4 regions of the Vreelandella piezotolerans genome follow, and region 2 is predicted to be linked to each of the others. Evidence: predicted binding sites of a transcription regulator. Region 2 holds the regulator's gene; each other region holds the start of a gene.
The links. Region 2 encodes FNR, which switches genes on or off when oxygen is low (the NO sensors DNR and NnrR bind a similar motif). Its sites were predicted from a motif close to TTGATNTANATCAA; they were not measured.

Region 1: the regulator FNR is predicted to act here: its motif matches at 2,027-2,040, upstream of GYM47_RS17710 (DUF2933 domain-containing protein).
Region 3: the regulator FNR is predicted to act here: its motif matches at 1,017-1,030, upstream of cyoA (ubiquinol oxidase subunit II).
Region 4: the regulator FNR is predicted to act here: its motif matches at 1,013-1,026, upstream of GYM47_RS17900 (copper resistance CopC family protein).

The regions. Positions count from the first base shown of each region.
Region 1 is NZ_CP048602.1:3,839,301-3,844,371, reverse strand. It holds gene lspA (signal peptidase II) at 1-121, opposite strand, end outside; gene GYM47_RS17720 (cation efflux transmembrane domain-containing protein) at 125-1,021, opposite strand; gene cadR (Cd(II)/Pb(II)-responsive transcriptional regulator) at 1,117-1,524, shown strand; gene GYM47_RS17710 (DUF2933 domain-containing protein) at 2,173-2,379, shown strand; gene GYM47_RS17705 (hypothetical protein) at 2,420-2,764, shown strand; gene GYM47_RS17700 (APC family permease) at 2,985-4,322, shown strand; gene GYM47_RS17690 (IS5 family transposase) at 4,619-5,071, opposite strand, start outside.
Region 2 is NZ_CP048602.1:3,072,879-3,077,949, reverse strand. It holds gene GYM47_RS14125 (putative nucleotidyltransferase substrate binding domain-containing protein) at 1-1,722, shown strand, start outside; gene GYM47_RS14120 (3'-5' exonuclease family protein) at 1,728-2,378, shown strand; gene ttcA (tRNA 2-thiocytidine(32) synthetase TtcA) at 2,454-3,362, shown strand; gene fnr (fumarate/nitrate reduction transcriptional regulator Fnr) at 3,352-4,101, opposite strand; gene hemN (oxygen-independent coproporphyrinogen III oxidase) at 4,160-5,071, opposite strand, start outside.
Region 3 is NZ_CP048602.1:981,681-986,751, forward strand. It holds gene GYM47_RS04510 (DeoR/GlpR family DNA-binding transcription regulator) at 176-943, shown strand; gene cyoA (ubiquinol oxidase subunit II) at 1,243-2,289, shown strand; gene cyoB (cytochrome o ubiquinol oxidase subunit I) at 2,292-4,319, shown strand; gene cyoC (cytochrome o ubiquinol oxidase subunit III) at 4,319-4,930, shown strand; gene cyoD (cytochrome o ubiquinol oxidase subunit IV) at 4,932-5,071, shown strand, end outside.
Region 4 is NZ_CP048602.1:3,870,889-3,875,959, reverse strand. It holds gene GYM47_RS17910 (DUF411 domain-containing protein) at 1-134, opposite strand, end outside; gene GYM47_RS18500 (hypothetical protein) at 148-282, opposite strand; gene GYM47_RS17905 (Spy/CpxP family protein refolding chaperone) at 319-870, opposite strand; gene GYM47_RS17900 (copper resistance CopC family protein) at 1,228-1,599, shown strand; gene GYM47_RS17895 (copper resistance D family protein) at 1,765-2,508, shown strand; gene GYM47_RS17890 (cupredoxin domain-containing protein) at 2,792-3,325, shown strand; gene GYM47_RS17885 (response regulator transcription factor) at 3,340-4,005, shown strand; gene GYM47_RS17880 (sensor histidine kinase) at 4,082-5,071, shown strand, end outside.

The sequences.
Region 1 (5,071 bases), 770 kb from region 2:
CATACTCGCCATAGGCCATTGATTGCTGCACCAGCCACTTTACAGCCTGATCAGACGCTGCCAGCAGGCCCGATATGGACAATAGGGCATACGGCGAGAGCTTTTTGCCAATAATGAGCATTATTTAACCCTTCAACGCCAAAATGCGTCTGGCACCGTTAAGTACAATGCCCCCCGCGATGGTGCCGATAATCAGATCCGGATAATTGGAACCGGTCCACGCGACCAAGGCGCCGGCGGTGATGACCCCCAGGTTGATCACCACGTCGTTGGCCGAGAATATCCAGCTTGCCTTCATGTGCGCCCCGCCTTCCCGATGTTTGGATATGAGCAGCAGACAACTGGTATTGGCAATCAATGCGACGAATGCGATAGCCATCATCACCAGCGATTCAGGCTCACTACCGAATACAAAGCGTCTCACCACCTCTACGAGCACGCCCACAGCCAAGATCAGTTGCAGTACACCAGCAAGATGCGCGGCACGTACCTGCATTTTCACGCTATGTCCAACCGCATAAAGGGCAAGCCCGTACACCGCCGCATCGGCAAAATTGTCCAGGGATTCTCCAATCAGGCCGGTGGACTGGGCGATCAGACCGGCTGTCATTTCCACCACGAACAGAAGTGCATTGATGCCGAGCAACCAGCGCAGGGTCCCGGATTCTTGCTTAGCAGAAGCTGCCGAAAACTCGGCGGCCTTGATGGTCTCCGGATTTGCAGCGACGGTTTCCTGAAGCGAGGCGCCTAGCCCCAAGGTCTTCAGTTTCGAGGTGACGGGCTCGACCTCGCCGTCATGCACGACCTTCAGCCGGCGGTTCGACAAGTCGAAGGACAGCGCCCGAATCTCCTCAAAGCCGTTCAGGGCTAGGCGAATCATTCGTTCTTCTGATGGACAGTCCATTTTCGGCACGGCATAAACACTGACCCATCTCCCTGGCGCCTCGGAGGAGGCCTGTATATCGGTATCCGCTGCGGACGTTGCATCACCGCCACAGGCGCCACCACAGGATTTGCTCATGATACGACTCCACTTGAACAATGTTGTGGTACCATTTAAAACTATAAAGCTACTATAAGGTCAATAGAGTAAAGAATCCGTTGGGGAGGAGGCTGATGCGCATTGGTCAGTTGGCGCAGTTGGTAGGGGTCGAAACACAGACGATCCGCTTCTATGAACAGCAGGGCTTGTTGCCGCCGCCTGATCGGCAGGACAACGGTTACCGTGTCTATACCGAGAAGCATGGTGAGGGGCTGGCCTTCATCCGTCGCTGCAGAATCCTGGGCCTGTCACTGGCTGAGATTCACGAACTACAGAGCTATCAGGACGACCCTCATCAGCCTTGTACCGCCGTCAACGCCTTGCTCGATGATCACATCTCTCATGTGCGGTCGCAGATAACCGCTCTGCAAGCGCTTGAGAAACAACTCGTTTCACTGAGAGCGAGTTGCAACGATGACCGGGAAGTTGAGGCGTGTGGGGTTCTTGCTGGAATTAGCGAAGGAAACATGCACCAGCAGTAGGTGAAGCATCAACCAGATAATCCGATGAGATGCCGGTCTGTCTCACTCTCATGCAAAGGTAAGATCAACCATTAAATCCGTATACCCAATATTCACTGCACGCGTGCTAGAGTATGCCGTAGCCACAGCGATCATACCCCCGGGTCTGCAAAAGCTGCAGGGCGTAGCGAGCTTTAGCGCCATGTTTCTCAACTATGACCTGCACGCCCAGCGCCAAGTCCCCTTCAGTTACGTTTACCTTCACGCCTAGATACTTCCGAAGCTACTAATTGCTGGCCGATACGCTTATCTGGCTGGCTGCGCCACTGGCGCTATTCGTTGGCACCGTGTGACAGGTTCTGTCTTTAAAGCGATATACCTCGATAAACGTGAGCTCAAGTGCGCCTGTGTCGGCAACAGTAATACCCATTAAGCTTTGTATCGCTCACCGAAAACCTAATGATGATGGGAATGAGGCTATGGATACCGCTTGGGTAATTATCGCCTACTTTTTGCGAGGCGCTTGATCAGGATCATATTTCCCTCCGATGCTGTTCAGGTTGCGTTCAGACAAATCATCCATGCTGTTATTGGGATTATTTATTTGATTTTTCCCAAACCAACGGCCTTAACTGCTGTTGGCTCTTTGGGCGAGTTACTGAGGTGATTATGAGTAACAGTACAAGTAGTCGTTTGCTGATGTTGTGGGTGCCACTTGCTGGGTTTGTCATTTGGGCGGGATACCTGATTGGAACCGAGCACCGTCTCCACCTATTTCAGTTCTTACCTTTCCTCTTTTTGGCAGCATGCCCACTGATGCATATTTTCATGCATAAACACCACGGCGGTCATAAGAACAAAATAGACAAGGACTGAACCACTCTATATATACATGTACGCGCCTGGGAGAAAGACCATGAAAACGACACAACAAGAGCACCGCTTGGGTGTTTCCAAAAACACACTGGTGACTCGGAATTTAAAAATCAAGCCTAGTAAATCCAAACGCATTGAAGAAGCGCTGTCAGATATCGACCGACTCTATGGAATGGATAAGGTGGTCTACAACGAGAAAAACCGAAATATCAGCCTTGCTTACGATGCGCTGAGGCTCTGCATCGATGACGTTGAAAAAATTCTCAAGCTCCATGACATACAGGTCAGCGCTGATCGGTGGAACCGCTTTAAGAAGGAGTATTACCGTTTCGTCGATCAGAACGTTAAAGACAACGCTAAACAGGAACCTTGGAGCTGTCATTAATAGTCATAACGGCTACATGACACAACCAGGAGCAAGACTAGCTAGTTTAGGGTAAGAGCTGCTTGCCTGTGGCCTCGCAAAATCAGACCTTCCGTTAGTCATTTGCCATGTGGCTGCACATAGGTTCTATATTTAATTTATATAGCATCAAAAAACACCGCACAGGAGTCCTTGGCAGTTATTGCTGCTGTGGTTGCCGTTAATACAAGGAGTCGCTTTCATGGTTGGGCAGGATAGAACGCCACAATATAAAGAAAACAGTCTTTCGTTGGTCGGTGCCGTTGCATTAGGCACCGGCGTGATGATTGGGGCCGGTATTTTTGCGCTAACCGGCCAAATGGCCGAAATGACTGGTCGGCTATTTCCTCTAGCCTTTCTGGCCGCTGCCGTCATTGTCTCTTTCAGCGCTTATTCTTACGTTAAAATGTCCAATACCTTCCCATCAGCAGGTGGGATTGGCATGTATTTACAGAAAGCGTATGGCCCGACGCTTCCCACCGCCTTTCATGCCCTCCTGATGTATTTTTCCATGGTGATCGCACAGAGTTTTTTGGCGAGAACGTTTGGTTCCTACACGCTTGAGTTGTTTGACCTGGGGGATCGTTCACTATTTGTGCCCCTACTCGGGGTTGGTTTACTGCTAATAGCCTTTTTGATCAATTTATCCGCCAACCGCTTGATCGAGACCGTCGCCTCGGTGCTCGGATTTATCAAAATAGGTGGCATTATAGTGTTTGGTATTGTCGGCGTGTTTATTGCCGACTCCATCGAAATGGGTGCTGGCAACGATGCACCTACGCCTACGATAACGGGCTTTTTAGGTGCTACGGCGCTCGGCATACTGGCATTTAAAGGCTTCACGACGATTACCAATAGTGGTTCGGAGCTTAAAGATCCTAAGCGGAATCTTGGCAAAGCTATCACGATCTCGATTGCGCTATGCGTGGTGATCTATGCCCTTGTCGGTTTTGCCGTTGCCAGCAACCTATCTTTGCCTGAAATTATCGAAACCCAAGACTACTCCCTGGCCGCCGCTGCCCGTCCCGCACTGGGTGAAGCGGCAGTTGCGTTTACCGTCATTCTCGCCATGTTGGCAACGGCGGGCGGTATCATCGCCAGCGTCTTTGCCGTTTCACGCATGCTCGCCATGCTGACAGAAATGAAGCTGGTTCCTCACCGCCATTTCCACATGCCCGGCAGTGTACAAAAGCATACACTGGTGTACACCATCGTATTTGGCTTAGTGCTCACCGCTTTTTTTGACCTGAGCCGCATCGCAGCATTAGGCATCATTTTCTACCTGATCATGGATATGGCCATCCACTGGGGTGTGCTTCGTCATCTCAAGGACAGAGTGGGGGCTAATCCTGTTATTCCTAGCATTGCCATACTACTAGATGCTGTCGTGTTAATAGGCTTTTTATGGGTAAAAGCCATCTCGGACCCCATGGTGCTCATCGTTGCTGGCGTAGTAATGGCTACTCTTTTACTCGGCGAATGGATTTTCCTATCCAAACGCGACGCTTCAAACGATAGCGAGCACTCTCACACTCATTAACGTTAATAGCGTTATAGGAGGTACCAAATGGACGTTAGAACCTTTGGTGAATTGATCGATTGGACCCGTCAGTTACACGAGCATCTTGCAGCTTGCCTTGCTCATTGCGCCGATATACACGAAGAAGAGCGCGCTCGCATGTTGCTCAATTACTTAGGGAAGGTCTGAATAACTGCCGATATTCATCAACGCTTACTTGAGCCGACAAAAAATCGAAAATTCAGACACTCTTCTCCCTTTCTTTGTGTATTTTTGCTCCTTTCCCGCTCATTGAGCGGGAAAGGAGCGCAATCGCCCTATTCCCATAGGTATTTCTCACTGATCAGCAGGTTGCTGAACGCCGCCAGCAAGTGCAGGCGCTGAGTGTTTTTGGCCAGTCCACGATAGCGAGCCTTGCCATAACCAAAAACTTGTTTGATGTACCGAAAGGGGTGCTCCACCTTGGCACGGATACTGGCTTTGATGTTTTCGACTTTCTGTCGCCTGGCATCTAGCTTCTTGCGTGTGCCAGGCCGTTTGGCAATATACCAAGAGATATCGTTGCGGTGCTTGTGCTCGTCGCGTTTTTGAATACCCAGGTAACCGGCATCACCGAAGACGCGTTGCTCTTCACCGTGAAGGAGCTTATCGGCAGGCACAATGTCATGGACATTGGCAGCCGTGGTCTCGATGCTGTGAATCAACCCAAGCTTATCGTCGACACCTATATGCATTTTCATGCCAAAGTGCCAAGAGCTACCTTTTTTAGT
Region 2 (5,071 bases):
CGCGATGAAGTCATCCTCGAGATGGGGCAGGCAGGCGAGTCGGTGTTTCTGATTCATAAGGGGGAGGTCGCTGAGTTGGACCCCACGCTGCCTGCCGCTAGCGCGCGAATTGGTCACTACACCGCCGGTGATCTGTTCGGAGCGATCAGTATTCTCAATGGCAAGAGCCGTTACCGCTTCCAAGCCGAGCAGGAGTGCTTGTGCTATGTGATGCCCAAAGCACTGTTTACCCAGCTCTGCCGTCACTACCCACCGTTTGAACAGTTTTTCAAGCAGTCGCTGTCACACAAAGCGCGCCTGCTAACGGAAAAACGCGCTGATGGTGGCGTCACGATGGCGGGTTTCATGCTGGCCAAAGTGCGCGAATGTATGCGCGAGCCGGTACTCATCGATGCATCGAGCACCATTCACGACGCCGTTCGCCAACTGAACGATAGCCATGCCGATAGCCTGCTGGTGAATACGCAAGAGGCGCTGGGCATGGTCACTAAAACCGACCTGCTCAATGGGTTGGTATTGGGGGAGAGTACCCAGCACTCGCCTGTGGCGTCGCTGGCCAACCAATCACTGGTCACCGTCGCGCCCGATCAATACCTGTTCGAAGCACTGATTATGATGACTCGGCATAAGGTCGCTCGCGTAGTGGTAATGGAGGATGAGCACGCCCGAGGCGTCGTGGAATTGATGGACGTGCTGAGCTTTTTCTCCAGCCGTAGCTACGTGGTGAGTTTACAGGTCGAGCAAGCCAATGGCCTGGAAGCTTTGGCGGCTGCCAGCCAACGTACCCCAGAGTTGGTCAACGCGCTAATGGCGCAGGGCGTGAAGCTGCGCTTTGCCATGGAGTTACTGGCAGCGCTCAATGGCCGCATCATGAGTAAAGCCTGGGGTTTTACGGTGCCCGAGCAGTATCACCGCCAAAGTTGCCTGATGGTGATGGGCAGTGAGGGGCGCGGCGAGCAAATCCTAAAAACCGACCAGGATAACGGTTTGATCCTCGCTGACGACTGCCAGTGGCCCACGGTCGCTGACGACATGGCGACCTTGACCCAAACGTTGATAACGCTGGGTTACCCGCCCTGTCCGGGGAATATCATGGTGTCCAACCCTGAGTGGGTGGGCACGGTCTCCCAGTGGCAGCAGCGTATCGCCAAATGGGTCAGTGCCCGCGATGGTGACAGTTTGATGAAACTGGCCATTCTGCTCGACTCTCATGGCGTGGCGGGCAATCCGACGCTGCTCGACCAAGTCCGCCACGCGCTGTTCGAGCACTGCTCCCACGATGAGCTGCTGCTCTCGTACTTTGCCCGTGCGGCACTGCGCTTCTCGACGCCGCTGACCCTATTTGGCTCACTGAAGAAGCCGCAGCACGGTATCGATATCAAAAAAGGCGGGATTTTCCCCATCGTGCACGGCGTGCGCACCATGGCCCTCGAGCGGCGGATAACGGTCACTTCGACGCTGGATCGTTTGGATGATCTGGCCACCGACGGGCGTCTGGATCGACGCTTTGCCGACGATGTGGGTGAGGCGCTGGCACTGTTCACCGAGCTGCGCCTGCGTCAGCAGCTTCAGGAGCTGGATAACGCCCACGCCAAGCGCACTAACCGGGTCGTAGTGCAAGAGCTCTCTTCGCTGGAGCGAGACCTGCTGCGAGAAGCCCTCCACATTGTGAAGGACTTCAAGCAGCGCCTTTCCCACCGCTATCATTTGGAGTATTCGTGAGCGGAATGCGCTTGTTAGATCGACACATGACGCTGCTGAGCGGCTCGTTAAGAACGCTGCTGCAGCGGGAAAGCGATCGACGCCGATGGGCCGATTCGCCCTACGCGTGGCTATTTCAGCCGTACATGGGCGAGGAGTCGGTCGCGATGGCCTGCCAGGTGAGTGACGGTCAGCCCAATGTCGTTAGCGTGGCGGCCGTCGTGCTCAGTCCGCGGCGTGTGCACACAAGCCGTATCTGGTGGGCCACACTGTCAGAATCTCCCGTGCCGGTGTCTGCCACCTTGCGCCGCCATCAGCAGTTACACGCGACGGATACCCCGCGCTCCCCAGATATCGAATGCCTGACAGAGCTGGCCGAATTCATCGGGAATCGGCCGCTCGTCGGTTGGCAGTTAGAGCGCACGATCGAGCCGCTCAACGGGCTATTCAAACGCGTATTGGGGTTCGGTTTACCCAACGCCCAGGTCGACGTTGCCAAGTTGCACGGGCGACAGCTACGGCGTTTGCATCCGCAGGTCGATACCCTCGAATCGCTTGGCGAGGCACTGACCCGTTGGCGGCTGCCACGGCTGATCTGGCCTAGCGTGACCAGCGAAGCCACCGCGAGTGCACTTCTGTATCTACGTTTGCAGCGCGAGATCGCCCTGACCGCCTAGGGTTTGTATTGGGTAGAGCTTCGGAGTGTTGTTAGAATACACACTGCTCCTTTACCCACCGGCAGTGCGACGACCATGTTATCACCTGACTACTTTGACCCTACTTTGTCAGACAGCGCGTCTGACGAGCCTACCGCCACGCAGCACGAGCTGCAGGATGCCAAGCAGAAGCGTGAATTCAACAAGTTGCAAAAACGCCTGCGGCGCGAAGTGGGAAACGCGATCATCGATTACAACATGATCGAGGATGGCGATCGGGTCATGGTGTGCCTCTCCGGCGGCAAAGATAGCTACACGATGCTGGAGATTTTGCGCAACTTGCAACGCAACGCGCCGGTCGATTTTTCGCTGGTGGCGGTCAACATGGACCAAAAACAGCCTGGTTTCCCAGAGCACGTCTTGCCCCAGTATTTGGATAAGCTGGGGGTGGAGTATCACATTCTCGAGCGTGACACCTACTCGGTGGTAAAGGAGAAAACCCCGGAGGGTAAAACCACCTGCGCGCTCTGCTCGCGCTTGCGCCGCGGCTCGCTGTATGGGTTTGCCGAAGAGATCGGCGCGAACAAGATTGCCCTCGGCCACCATCGCGAAGACATTCTAGAAACGCTGTTTCTGAACATGTTCTTCGGCGGTACGCTAAAAGCCATGCCGCCGAAACTGCTCTCGGATGACGGTAAAAACATCGTGATCCGCCCGCTGGCCTACTGTAAAGAGGCGGATATTGCTGAGTTTTCGCGGCAGATGGCGTTTCCCATCATTCCCTGTAATTTGTGTGGGTCGCAGCCGAACATGCAGCGACAAATCGTCAAAGAGATGTTGGCGGAGTGGGACAAGAAGCATCCTGGGCGCTTGGAGAGCATGTTCAAAGCAGTCACCAACGTGGCACCCTCGCAGCTTGCCGATCGCGAGCTATTCGACTTTGCCGGTCTCGAAGCCAAGCAGGCGGCCTTGATGGAAGGACGCATCCAAGCCTTCAACGTGTGATCGTTGGCGCCTCCTCTTCTGCCAGGGTAATGAGGCGCTGCATGTCCAAAATATTGACCTCGCGCCCTGAGACGGCCACGACCTCCTGCTGCTGAAAGCGGCTAAGAATGCGGCTGACCGTTTCGACCGCTAGGCCCAGGTAGTTACCCATATCGGCCCGGGACATGGATAGGCGGAAGCTGTATGGCGAGTAGCCCCGCCGCCGGAAGCGATCAGAGAGCGTAATCAAAAAGCTCGCCAGCCGCTGATCCGCGGTCTTACGCGACAGTAGACGCATCATTCGCCGATCGTCGCGCAGCTCTTTACTCATGCTGCGATAGAGCTGGCCGCGCAGCTCGGGCAGCTCCTCGGAGAGCGAGTCCAGGCGGTCGAACGGAATTTCGCACACCGTCGTCGTTTCCAGAGCCATCACCGTGCCGGGGTAGTGCTCTTCGTCGATGCCGTCCAAACCCACTAGTTCGCTGGGTAGAAAGAAATTGGTGAGCTGGTCATGGCCGTTGCCTTCGCTGGTGACCTGCTTCAAGCTACCCGAGCGCACCGCATAGACACTGGTGAAAGCGTCCCCTTGGCGGAACAGGGGTTCGCCTTTCTTCAACGGCGAGCGGCGGCGAATGATCGCATCGAACTGGCTCATATCCTCGAGCTCCAAGGCGAGCGGTAAGCACAGCGAGCTTAGACTACACGTCTGGCAGCGCGCCTCTTGCAGCAGTGAACGTCGTTGGCTGGCAGGATATGGCATAGGAGTCTCCCTTCTTCTTTCGCCATCATAGGCACAGGGGGCAGGCGGCTCAAGGCGCTCACACGATCTTCGAGTAGCGCTGACCATCCTGACGTTGTAAGTGAGTGTCGAAGGCCATGGCCAAATGCCGAATGAGCAATCGCCCGATCGGCGTGGCGCTCAGCCGAAGGCCCTCACGCTGTACGAGGCCATCCCGTTCGGCGATCGCCAGTCGCTCGAAGGCAGTGGCAAAGTAGTCTGCCGCATCGATATGCCAACGCTGACCGATCGCGTCGAGATCGATGACCATATCGCACATGAACCGCTCGATGACGTCTCTTCTTATTAGGTCATCCTTATTTAAGCGTAGTCCTTTTATCGTTGCCAGCCTACCTTCATCCAAAGCGGCTTCATAGTGGGCGAGTTGAGTAGGGTTTTGGGCGTAAATATCGTCGACCCGAGAAATGGCGGATACGCCCAAACCAATCAAATCGCACTCGGCGTGGCTAGAGTAGCCTTGAAAATTACGCTGCAGCGTGCCGTTGCGCTGCGCCTGGGCCAAGCTGTCGTCGGGGCGTGCAAAGTGGTCCATGCCAATATGCACATAGCCCGCCTGGGTGAGCATCTCGATAGTGGTGTGCAGCATGGCCAGCTTTTCATCGGCGCTGGGCAGGTCGGCCAACTGGATACGTCGCTGGGGTGCAAAGCGGGTCGGCATGTGGGCGTAGTTGAAGACCGATAATCGTGCTGGTCCCAGCTCGATGACCTGACGAAGCGTTTCGGCAAAACGCCGTTCGGTTTGAAAGGGAAGGCCATAGATTAAATCGAGGTTGAGCGAGCGAAAGCCGAGCCGATGCGCTTCGTCCATGAGCGTTTCGGTGAGCACCCGGGGCTGCACGCGATTGATCGCCGCTTGAACCTGCGGATCGAGATCTTGAACGCCAAGGCTTAGGCGGTTAAATCCTAGCGATTGGAGATGTCGCAGGGTAAA
Region 3 (5,071 bases), 1.9 Mb from region 2:
TGATTTGCAAGTATCGTCACATCAACGCTATTTAAATGTGATATGCGCATCACGGGTGGGTGACGCCAGTGAAAAGAGTGCGCAGTAGTGGAAATTGGCAGGGGCCTAGCTCAGCATAGGATGCCTGGCGGGGCGCAATGCCGATAACAAAATGAATCATAAGGAGATGCCGGACATGAACGATCGCAGCGCACAGCGCATGGCCATGCTGCAAGAAGCGCTGGCCAGCGGGGGAACCCTGCATCTTCGCGATGCCGCCGAGCTGTGCGGCGTCTCCGAAATGACCATTCGACGGGATCTCTCGACGCAGCCGTCGGCCATTAGCCTGTTGGGCGGGCGATTGGTGATGGCCAGCTACCCCGGCGTGACGCCGGTATACGATTTGACCGAGCAGCAGGCGAGCCATTACCAAGTCAAACAGCGCCTTTGCCAGCGCGCGGCCAGCTTCATCGAAGAGGGCGATACGCTGTTTATCGACTGCGGCTCCACGCTCATTCCACTGTTGGGTCAGCTTAGTCGTTTCCGAGAGCTTACCGTAGTGACCTATGCCCTCAACGTAGCCAACGCCGTCGCTGGGCTGCCCAATGTGCGCCTCGTATTGCTAGGTGGGCTTTTCTACGCGTCCTCTCAATCGTTTGGCAGCGACGGCATGGGCGCGGCCATCGAGCGCTTGGGCATCAACAAGGCGCTGATCTCTGCTGCCGGCGTGGATTGCGAACGAGGCGTAAGCTGCTTTCATTTTCACGAAGTAGGGCCAAAGCAAGCGGCCATTGCCACGGCAATGCAGCGCCTGTTGGTGGTCGATGCCAGCAAATTTGGCGTGGTGCGCCCGGCCTATTTTGCCTCGCTGGAAGACTTCGATGTCATCGTCACCGACGACGAGCGCGCCCCTGGTTTACTGGAGCGCCATCCGCTGCCCGCGCTTAACGTCACGCTCGCCTAATGAAAGACGGTCGAAGCCCCGTATCGCCCTCTTCAAACCGGTGCGCGGGGTGCGGCATAACGTCTCTTTCTGATTGACTCAGATCAATAGAAAATACTTTAGTCTTAGTTGATGCGCATCAGCGCATGGCCGAGGCTCGCCACCAACCCCATGCGGTGGCGCATATTTTTCCCGGAGCAACGCTTACGCTCTCACTGTTCTGGGAAAAGTATGGGGTGATAGTTAGCTTGCTATATAGCTGGCTAGTTAGCCAGCCAAACAGCAGGCTGTTTTAGACAACTCTCTGATGAGATCACACCATGCAACTACCTACCCACTGGCGCAGGCGAGGCACGTTTGTGCTCGTCGTATTGTGCTTGCTGTTAACGGGCTGCAGTTCTGCATTGCTGGATCCGAAGGGGCAGATTGGCGTCGAGCAGCGCTCGCTGATTCTGACCTCCTTTGGGTTGATGCTGATCGTGGTCATTCCGGTCATCGTGATGACGCTTTTGTTCGGCTGGCGTTACCGCCGCAGCAACCGCGTTGCCAAGTATCTGCCGGATTGGGCGCACTCCAATGCCATCGAGGCGGCGGTTTGGACCGTTCCCTGCTTGATCATTGCCGTTCTCGCCTTTCTTACCTGGAAAACCTCTCACAGCCTGGACCCCCACAAGCCGATCGAAGGCAGCGTGGAACCCATGGAGATTCAAGCCGTCGCGTTGGATTGGAAATGGCTGTTCATCTATCCCGAACAGGGGATTGCCAGTGTCAACGAGTTGGCGTTCCCAGTGGATACGCCGGTGCGCTTCCGGGTGAGCTCTGGCTCGGTGATGAACGCCTTCTTCATTCCACGTCTGGGCAGCCAGATCTACGCCATGGCGGGCATGGATAACGACGTTCACCTGATTGCCGACGAAGAGGGCGTCTATCCCGGTCGTTCCACTAACTACAGCGGCGCTGGCTTTTCTGGCATGACCTTCGATGCCCACGTCACCTCCGCCGATGAGTTCGATGCCTGGGTGGAAAAGGTGCGTTCTGCCGACGAAACACTGACCTTCCCGAACGGGTACGAGGCATTGGCCCAGCCGACCGAGTATCACCCGGTGGAGTACTTCTCGGCGATCACGCCCGATCTGTATGAGTCGATCGTGAGCAGCTTCCACAGCGGTGACGGCAGCGGTCACGGCGGTCATTCGAGCCACGGTGACGCCATCAGTGATGCTCACGACAGTCACGGCGAATCCAGCGAGCTAGAGAGCGCCAGCGCGTCGCAACAGCAGGCCGCGATCGGCCATGTTACCAATCAGCATGCCGGTGATGACCACGCCCTGGGCGGCCATCCCACAAGCGTTGAAGCGGGGGGTTAAGCATGTTTGGAAAACTCACGTTAGAAGCCATTCCATACCACGAACCGATCATTATGGTCGTTGCCGCCTTTATGGCGATTGGAGGTGCCGCGCTACTAGGCGCACTGACGTACTACCGAAAATGGGGCTGGCTGTGGAACGAGTGGTTTACCTCCGTTGACCACAAAAAGCTTGGCATCATGTACTTCGTGGTGGCCTTGGTGATGCTGCTTCGCGGCTTTGCCGATGCGATCATGATGCGGACACAACTGGCCATGGCGGCCGGTGGGGCCGCAGGTTATCTCCCTCCTGAACACTACGATCAGATCTTTACCGCCCACGGCGTGATCATGATCTTCTTCGTGGCGATGCCCATGGTCATCGGTCTGATGAACCTGGTGGTGCCCCTGCAAATCGGCGCCCGCGACGTCGCTTTCCCGTTTTTGAATAACCTGAGTTTCTGGCTATTCGCCGTGTCGGCGATTTTGGTCAATATTTCCCTCGTGGTAGGGGAGTTCGCCAAAACCGGCTGGCTCGCTTACGCGCCGTTATCGGGGATAGAGTTTAGCCCCGGGGTGGGGGTCGATTACTGGATATGGGCACTGCAAATATCCGGGATAGGCACCACGCTCACCGGCATCAACTTCTTCGTCACCATTCTGAAAATGCGCACCAAAGGCATGACGATGTTCCGCATGCCAATTTTTACCTGGACGTCGCTGTGCGCCAACGTCCTCATCATTGCCTCGTTCCCGATTCTGACCGCGACCATCGCGCTGCTGACGCTCGATCGCTACTTCGGTATGCACTTCTTCACCAATGATTTTGGCGGCAACATGATGATGTACGTCAACCTCATTTGGGCCTGGGGTCACCCCGAAGTCTACATTCTGATTCTGCCGGCCTTTGGCGTGTTCTCTGAAGTGATCGCCACCTTCGCTCGCAAGCGCCTGTTTGGTTACAAAACCATGGTGTGGGCCACGGTGGCCATTACGCTGCTGTCGTTCATCGTCTGGTTGCACCACTTCTTCACCATGGGGGCCGGTGCCAACGTCAATGCCTTCTTCGGCATCATGACGATGATCATTGCCATCCCCACCGGGGTGAAGGTGTTCAACTGGCTGTTCACTATTTTCCGCGGCAGCCTAGAGCTGACCTCGCCAGTGCTGTGGACTCTGGGCTTCATCATCACCTTTACCCTAGGGGGTATGACCGGCGTCATGCTGGCGTTACCGGCAGCCAACTTCGTGTTGCACAACAGCCTGTTCGTGATTGCCCACTTCCACAACGTGATCATTGGCGGCGTGGTGTTCGGCATGATGGCGGGCCTGACCTACTGGTTCCCGAAAGCGTTCGGCTTCACGCTGAGCGAGAAGTGGGGCAAGCGCTCGTTCTGGTGCTGGTTCATTGGCTTTTACGTCGCGTTCATGCCGCTCTATGTCTTGAGTTTCTTCGGTGCCGTGCGCCGTATGCAGTCCTACGCCAATCCTGAGTGGCAACCCTGGATGATTCTGGCCTGGGTAGGTGCCGTGATCATCATGATGGGAATTGCCTGCACCATCATTCAGTTCTGGGTCAGTATCCGCGACCGCAAGCTGAATGCAGATCTGACCGGCGACCCCTGGGATGGCCGCACGCTGGAGTGGTCCACCTCGTCGCCTGCACCGTTCTACAACTTCGCGCGCCTGCCGGAAGTCGGCGACATCGACAGCTTCTGGTCGCAAAAGCAGCGTAGCAACGAGCAGTTGGACGAAGCGCCCTACACCGATATTCACATGCCGCGTAATACCGTGGCGGGTCCGGTAATTAGCTTCTTTGCGCTGATTCTAGGTTTTGCACTGGTATGGCATATCTGGTGGCTGGCCGCCGTCGGTGCGTTGGGTGCCGTCGCCAGCTTCTTGGCCCGTGTATTCAACGAAGATATCGACTACTACGTGCCCGCTGCCGAAGTGGCGCGCATCGAGCGCGCGCACGAAAAGCGCAAAACGTCTGCGCCGAGCAGCGCAGCGTCTGACCGTGAACAGACCAACTATGTGGAGGCACGCGCGTAATGGCCACCGATACCCTACATCATGGCGCCGCGTCCGAACCCCATGAGCACCACGACGCGACCGGCACGAAAGTATTTGGCTTCTGGGTCTACTTGATGAGTGACCTGGTGATCTTCGGGTCACTGTTCGCTACCTACGCCGTGCTGATGAAAGGCACGGCCGCCGGACCCACGGCAGCAGATATCTTCGAACTGCCCTTCGTGCTGGTGGAGACCTTCCTGCTGCTGTTCAGTAGCTTCACCTTTGGCATGGGCGTACTGGCGATGAATGCCGAGCGCGTCGGCCAAGTAAAAGCGTGGCTGGCGATCACCTTCTTGCTCGGTGCCGCGTTCGTCGGTATGGAAGTGTACGAGTTTCAGCACTTGATTCATCAGGGCTACGGCCCTGATCAGAGCGCGTTTCTCTCGTCGTTCTTTACCCTGGTCGGCACCCACGGCCTCCACGTGACCGTTGGTTTGGTGTGGATTCTAGTGATGCTGGTGCAGCTTTCAACCAAGGGCATCACCCCGATGACACGTCCGCGGATTCTGTGCCTGAGCCTGTTCTGGCACTTCCTGGACATCGTGTGGATCTGCGTCTTCTCGTTCGTTTATCTGATGGGAGTGCTGTGACATGAGTCATTCATCATCTTCAACGTCTTCTCACGGCAGCGTTAAATCGTATGTGACGGGGCTTCTGCTATCTTTAGTGCTAACCGTGATTCCGTTCGCGGTCGTTATGAGCGGTGCGTTGAGCACCGCCACGACGGTGGT
Region 4 (5,071 bases), 800 kb from region 2:
CGTGCATAAGCGTCACAGCAGCCGCACTGGGGGTTTTTATACAATGTTGCCTCTGGCGGTAACGCCGCCTGGGCGGAGACCGCCCCAAGCAGCATGGAACCAGAGAGTAAAAGCTTGGTGCTCATATGTTGCATTATTTTCAACTCCTTAGCGTGAACGACTGAAGAGGTATTTTGCCAGCGAAGCGATCGCCAAGCCAATTAATAACAGCATGGCCAGGGGCATCAACCAGCCTAGCCACCCCATTGACCCCATAAAAGCAAAACATTCCGCGTTCATCATGCCATCACTCCTAAAAAAAGAGGCAATCGCCAAGGCTTATTGCGGGCCATGGTGGCTGGGCATGCTTCCTCTCATCTGTTCACGCTGCTCATCGGTCAGTAAGTCCTGCATCTGATTATGCATGCGCACGTTATCAGCCATCATATCGCCATGAAGGTTGGCCATTTGAGCATGCAGCGCCTTTATTTCCTCTGGTTCAGGGCGTTCAGTCTGCATGGTTTGCATCATGTCGTCGCGCAGGTTCATCAATTCGCCCATCCGCTCAAGCTGGGCCGCGCGGTGTTCTTGGCGCATCTCACGCATGGTACTCATCTGCTGCTCGTCGAGCATACCGCCAATGCCGAACATACTCCCCATGCCTTCCATCATTGGACAAGGCATCATCCCGCTTTGCCCTCCCATCATCATTCCTGGGTACATGCCTTCTTGACTGCCCATCATCATGCCCGAACCCATACCGACTTGGCCGTCCATCATATTGCCCTGACCTTGGGCGCCTTGGCTCATACCTTGAGCGAAGATGGCGCTGCTGGGGACACTGAGGCTTGCAGCCAGACCAATGACAAAGATCATCTTGTGCTTAACCATGATATTTCCTCTTATCATGTTGCTGGTCGAGACATCGCCTTATCCATTAAAAATGGAAGAAGGCGGAGTTAGCTTTCGTTATAAGCCTACAACCTATAGGTGGCCCAAAGGTAAAGGAGAAACCGATCCCAATACCTAAGTGTTGTCACAGATCATTTTTTCCGCCATTTTCAGCCCTGCTTCAGGTTGGCACGCTATAACACCTACACATTTCTTTGAAGATTCATACGACGCCATGCGCCTTGTTCGCCAAACAGGGAAAATGAACGATGTAAGAAGGCTCAACCGAATCAGTTTTAGCGCCTCCGCGATGAAGTAACAATATCCATTCAACCCTGAAAAACATAAGGATACGGTATGCAAAAGAAGACGAGTTCGCTCCCTATCATTCACGCTTCCTTAGCAACGCTGTTGCTGTCGCTAGCAATCCCAGTGCTGGCCCATGAAGGGGCCGCAAGCACTTCGCCTAAGGATGGCGTCACCATTCAGGATTCCCCAGCAGAGATTGGCATCGAGTTTGGTGGCATGATGCGCATCACCCAGTTTGAAGTGGCAGGCCCGGACGGCCACGTTCCTCTTGATGGTCAGCCAGGCAGTGAACAGGTCGATCGCTACTTCGTAAAGCCCAGTGACACTCTTTCGGCTGGGGATTACCAGGTGCGCTGGCGTGGCCTATCGGATGACGGGCACATGATGTCCGACGGTTTTAACTTCTCGGTCGAGCCCTGACCCGTGGCCTGGTGGTTCTCCGTAAATAGCCTCGACGTCTGGACCGTCGCGATGATTCTCGTGGCGGCTGGGGTTTACCTTAGTGCCCTAGTCGCGACGGGGGCCGTGTTGTTTCGTCTAGCGTTTCCCCGACTCCCTGATCACGACCGGAGGCGCGTCGCCCGCATGGGCGTCTTTGCTGCCTGGGCGGGGGTCATTCTGATTCTGTTCCAGTGGCCTTTAGAAGCTGGTTACCTTGGGGGCGGCAATATATCTGCTGCAACCAACCCAATGCTGCTCGGAATCGTGTTTGAGGGTGCGTCCGGGGGCCGGCTAATGCTGGCGGTAGCTGGCTTGCTGCTGGTTCAGGCGATTCAGCTTAATAACTTAGCGCACTCGAAAACAGCCAACAGCGTGAGCCTAGTAGGCGTTTTATTGGTGATGCTGGCATTCGTGCAGGTGGGGCATACAGTAAACACCCCACGCCTCGTTCTGGCTGGCTTGCTGATCGTTCACCTGATGGCGGCAGCATTTTGGGTGGCCTCGCTTTGGCCGCTGTTCCATTTAGTTGGACGGGGTCACAACCAGGACAATACCGCCCACATTCTGACCCGTTTCGGGAAAATCGCCATGGGCGGAGTTGGCGTGTTGGTACTGGCGGGCGTCACTTTGGCCACGCTGCTAACAGGCGGTCTCACACCCCTGCTCACCACGGCATATGGACAGTTCTTGATCGGCAAGGTATTGATTGTGGCGGCGCTACTGTTATTTGCTGCCGCGAACAAGTGGCGGCTTGTGCCGGCCTTTGAGAGCGGCGACGCAACAGCCCCAGGACGGTTACAGAGAAGTATTGCACTGGAGATGGTGCTGGTCGCGGTTATCTTGTTGATCACGGCAGTGCTGACAAGAGTGTCATCACCGAATGGGTGACTAACAGGTCAACCACCTTGTTGAGCCGTTCCAGAGCTCGAAATTAACGGTCTCCTTCTTATGGGCCTTACGCTGAGGTTTAGGCGGAGGCTGCCATAGGCAATTGCACCAACAAGACGAAAAGTCATTGCTGCAGCGTTGACTCTAATCAGGGGGGGCAGGATCCATCATCATGTTAGAAATGCTTTTGGGTAGCAGGCCATATTTTTACGTTAGGTTCAGGCTCGTTTCAGGTTAACGCCGTATAAAGAACAAGTGACAATAACCTCTGAGGTAAATGACCATGCGCAACATCTCCTTAACAACGTCTTTGTTTGCCCTTTCACTCAGTTTGATAACGAGTGCGGCATGGGCTTCGCCCGGCCAAGGCAGTGGTGACAATGGCCTAACCGAGGCTGACGTTGACCGCACGATCAGCCTTGAGGCTGGCGATATGTGGTTCGACCCTGAAGAGCTAGAACTGGCGGCTGGGGAGGTGGTTAAATTTGAAATCACCAACACCGGCAATTTAGAGCATGAATTTGTGATTGGTAGCAAAGAAGCCCAAGAAGAACATCGCCAGATGATGCTAAACATGGCCAATGGCGGAGGCCATGACATGTCGAATATGGCACACGGTGAAGGCCACGATATGTCCAATATGTCAAACGGCGATGGTCACGATATGGCCAATATGAGTATGGCAGGTGTCACCATTGCGCCTGGTGAAACCGGGACTTTATTATGGAGTGTCCCTGACAATGTTAACGAGCTAGAGTATGCCTGTAACATTCCTGGTCATTATGAATCCGGCATGTACGGCAATTTTTCTCTCTAATCTGACGTATATCCATGAAACTGTTGCTACTTGAAGATGATGACTTGCTAGCGGAAAGCTTGGCAGAGAGTCTCAAAGACAACGGTTACCTGGTTGATTTGGCCGCCTCATTGAAAGCGGCCAAGTCGCTGATGGCAACCGAGCATTATGAACTGGCGATCTTAGATGTCGGTTTGCCCGACGGCTCAGGGCTGGATCTGCTCGCCCAGTGGCGCAGGCAAAAACGCGACACGCCTATTTTGATCCTGACGGCCCGCGATACCTGGGAAGATAAAGTTGTCGGTCTTGAGACGGGGGCCGATGACTATCTTACCAAGCCCTTCCACGAAGCCGAACTGATGGCCCGGCTGAAGGCCTTGCTACGCAGGCAGTCTGGTCAGTTATCTCAAGTGATCACGCTTAACGGCATTTCGTTGGATGAAGCGGGTCAACGAGTGTGCTTAGAAGGTGAAACGTGGCGTTCGCTCACAGCGACCGAGTTTCGGTTACTGCGCTACTTAATGCTTCATCCAGACCGTATTCACTCGAAAGATCAGCTACTAGAGCAGCTCTACGCCTTGGATCAGGACGCTGCCGCACCTAACTTGGTGGAAGTCTACATCGCTCGTCTGCGCCGTTATCTCGGTAAATCAGTCATTCAAACGCGACGTGGTCAGGGGTATTTCTTTGCTTCACATTGATAGACGCAGTTTACGCATTCGGCTACTCGCATGGTTAGGCGGCGTCGCGCTACTGGTGGTGGTCACCACGTGGCTATTGCACGGGATCTTTTTACAGAGCCTGGCAAGGGATTTTTTAGGTGAACGCTTACAACGTGAAGCAAACCACGCGGTCGCGCAGCTAGAGCAAGACCAAACGGCTGTACCGACTGCGCTCGACTCGGTTAGCCAAGGCTATCAAGTCTTTCATCATCTCTACGTACTCCGTTTCAATGGCTCGGTCAACGCTTCTGACCCGCAATGGCAGCAACAGCTGGCTCCGTTGCTAGATGAGAGCGGCGATGCCCTAATAGATGTGAATCGCGGAACACAGCACATGCTCGTCTATCGCCGCCATTTTGAGTGGCAGGGCACGCAGGGTGTGCTATTGGTGGGCGAGGATTTTTCCCAAGTAGAAGCAGGGCTTGCAACTTTACACTGGTGGGTCGGTGGGATCGCCGCCGTGCTTTTAGGGATGCTCATCATACTCAACATGCTAGCGGTTAACCGTGGACTCATACCACTCTGGCAACTGCGCCAACAACTTGAAGCATTGCGATCAGGCAAACGTGATCGCTTGTCATTAGTAGCCCCTTCGGAGCTAGATGAATTAGTCGACCAGTTGAACTGGTTCATGGACGACATTGATCTTCGTCTGAAGCGCTCGCGAGAATCGGTCGCCAACCTATCACACGCATTAAAAACCCCGCTGGCAGCAATTACCCAAGTACTGCGCGGCAATCGGCCCATTGATGAAAACCGACGGCATAAACTGCTCAGTCGTATTGAAGATATTAACGCTCAGTTAGCTGCAGAGCTGCGTCGTTCGCGTATTGCAGGGCCTAACGCGGGTCGAATGGCGAACGTCACGCGAGATAGTTCACGGCTCATCGAGATGTTCCGTAGTCTTTACCCTGAGCGCATTTTCAACCTTACCCACTCGGCACACGAGAAAGACCAAGTGCCTATTGAGGCTCACGACTTTTCTGAAATATTAGGCATCGTGCTCGATAACGCTGGCAAATGGTCGAATAGGTGCATTAATTGC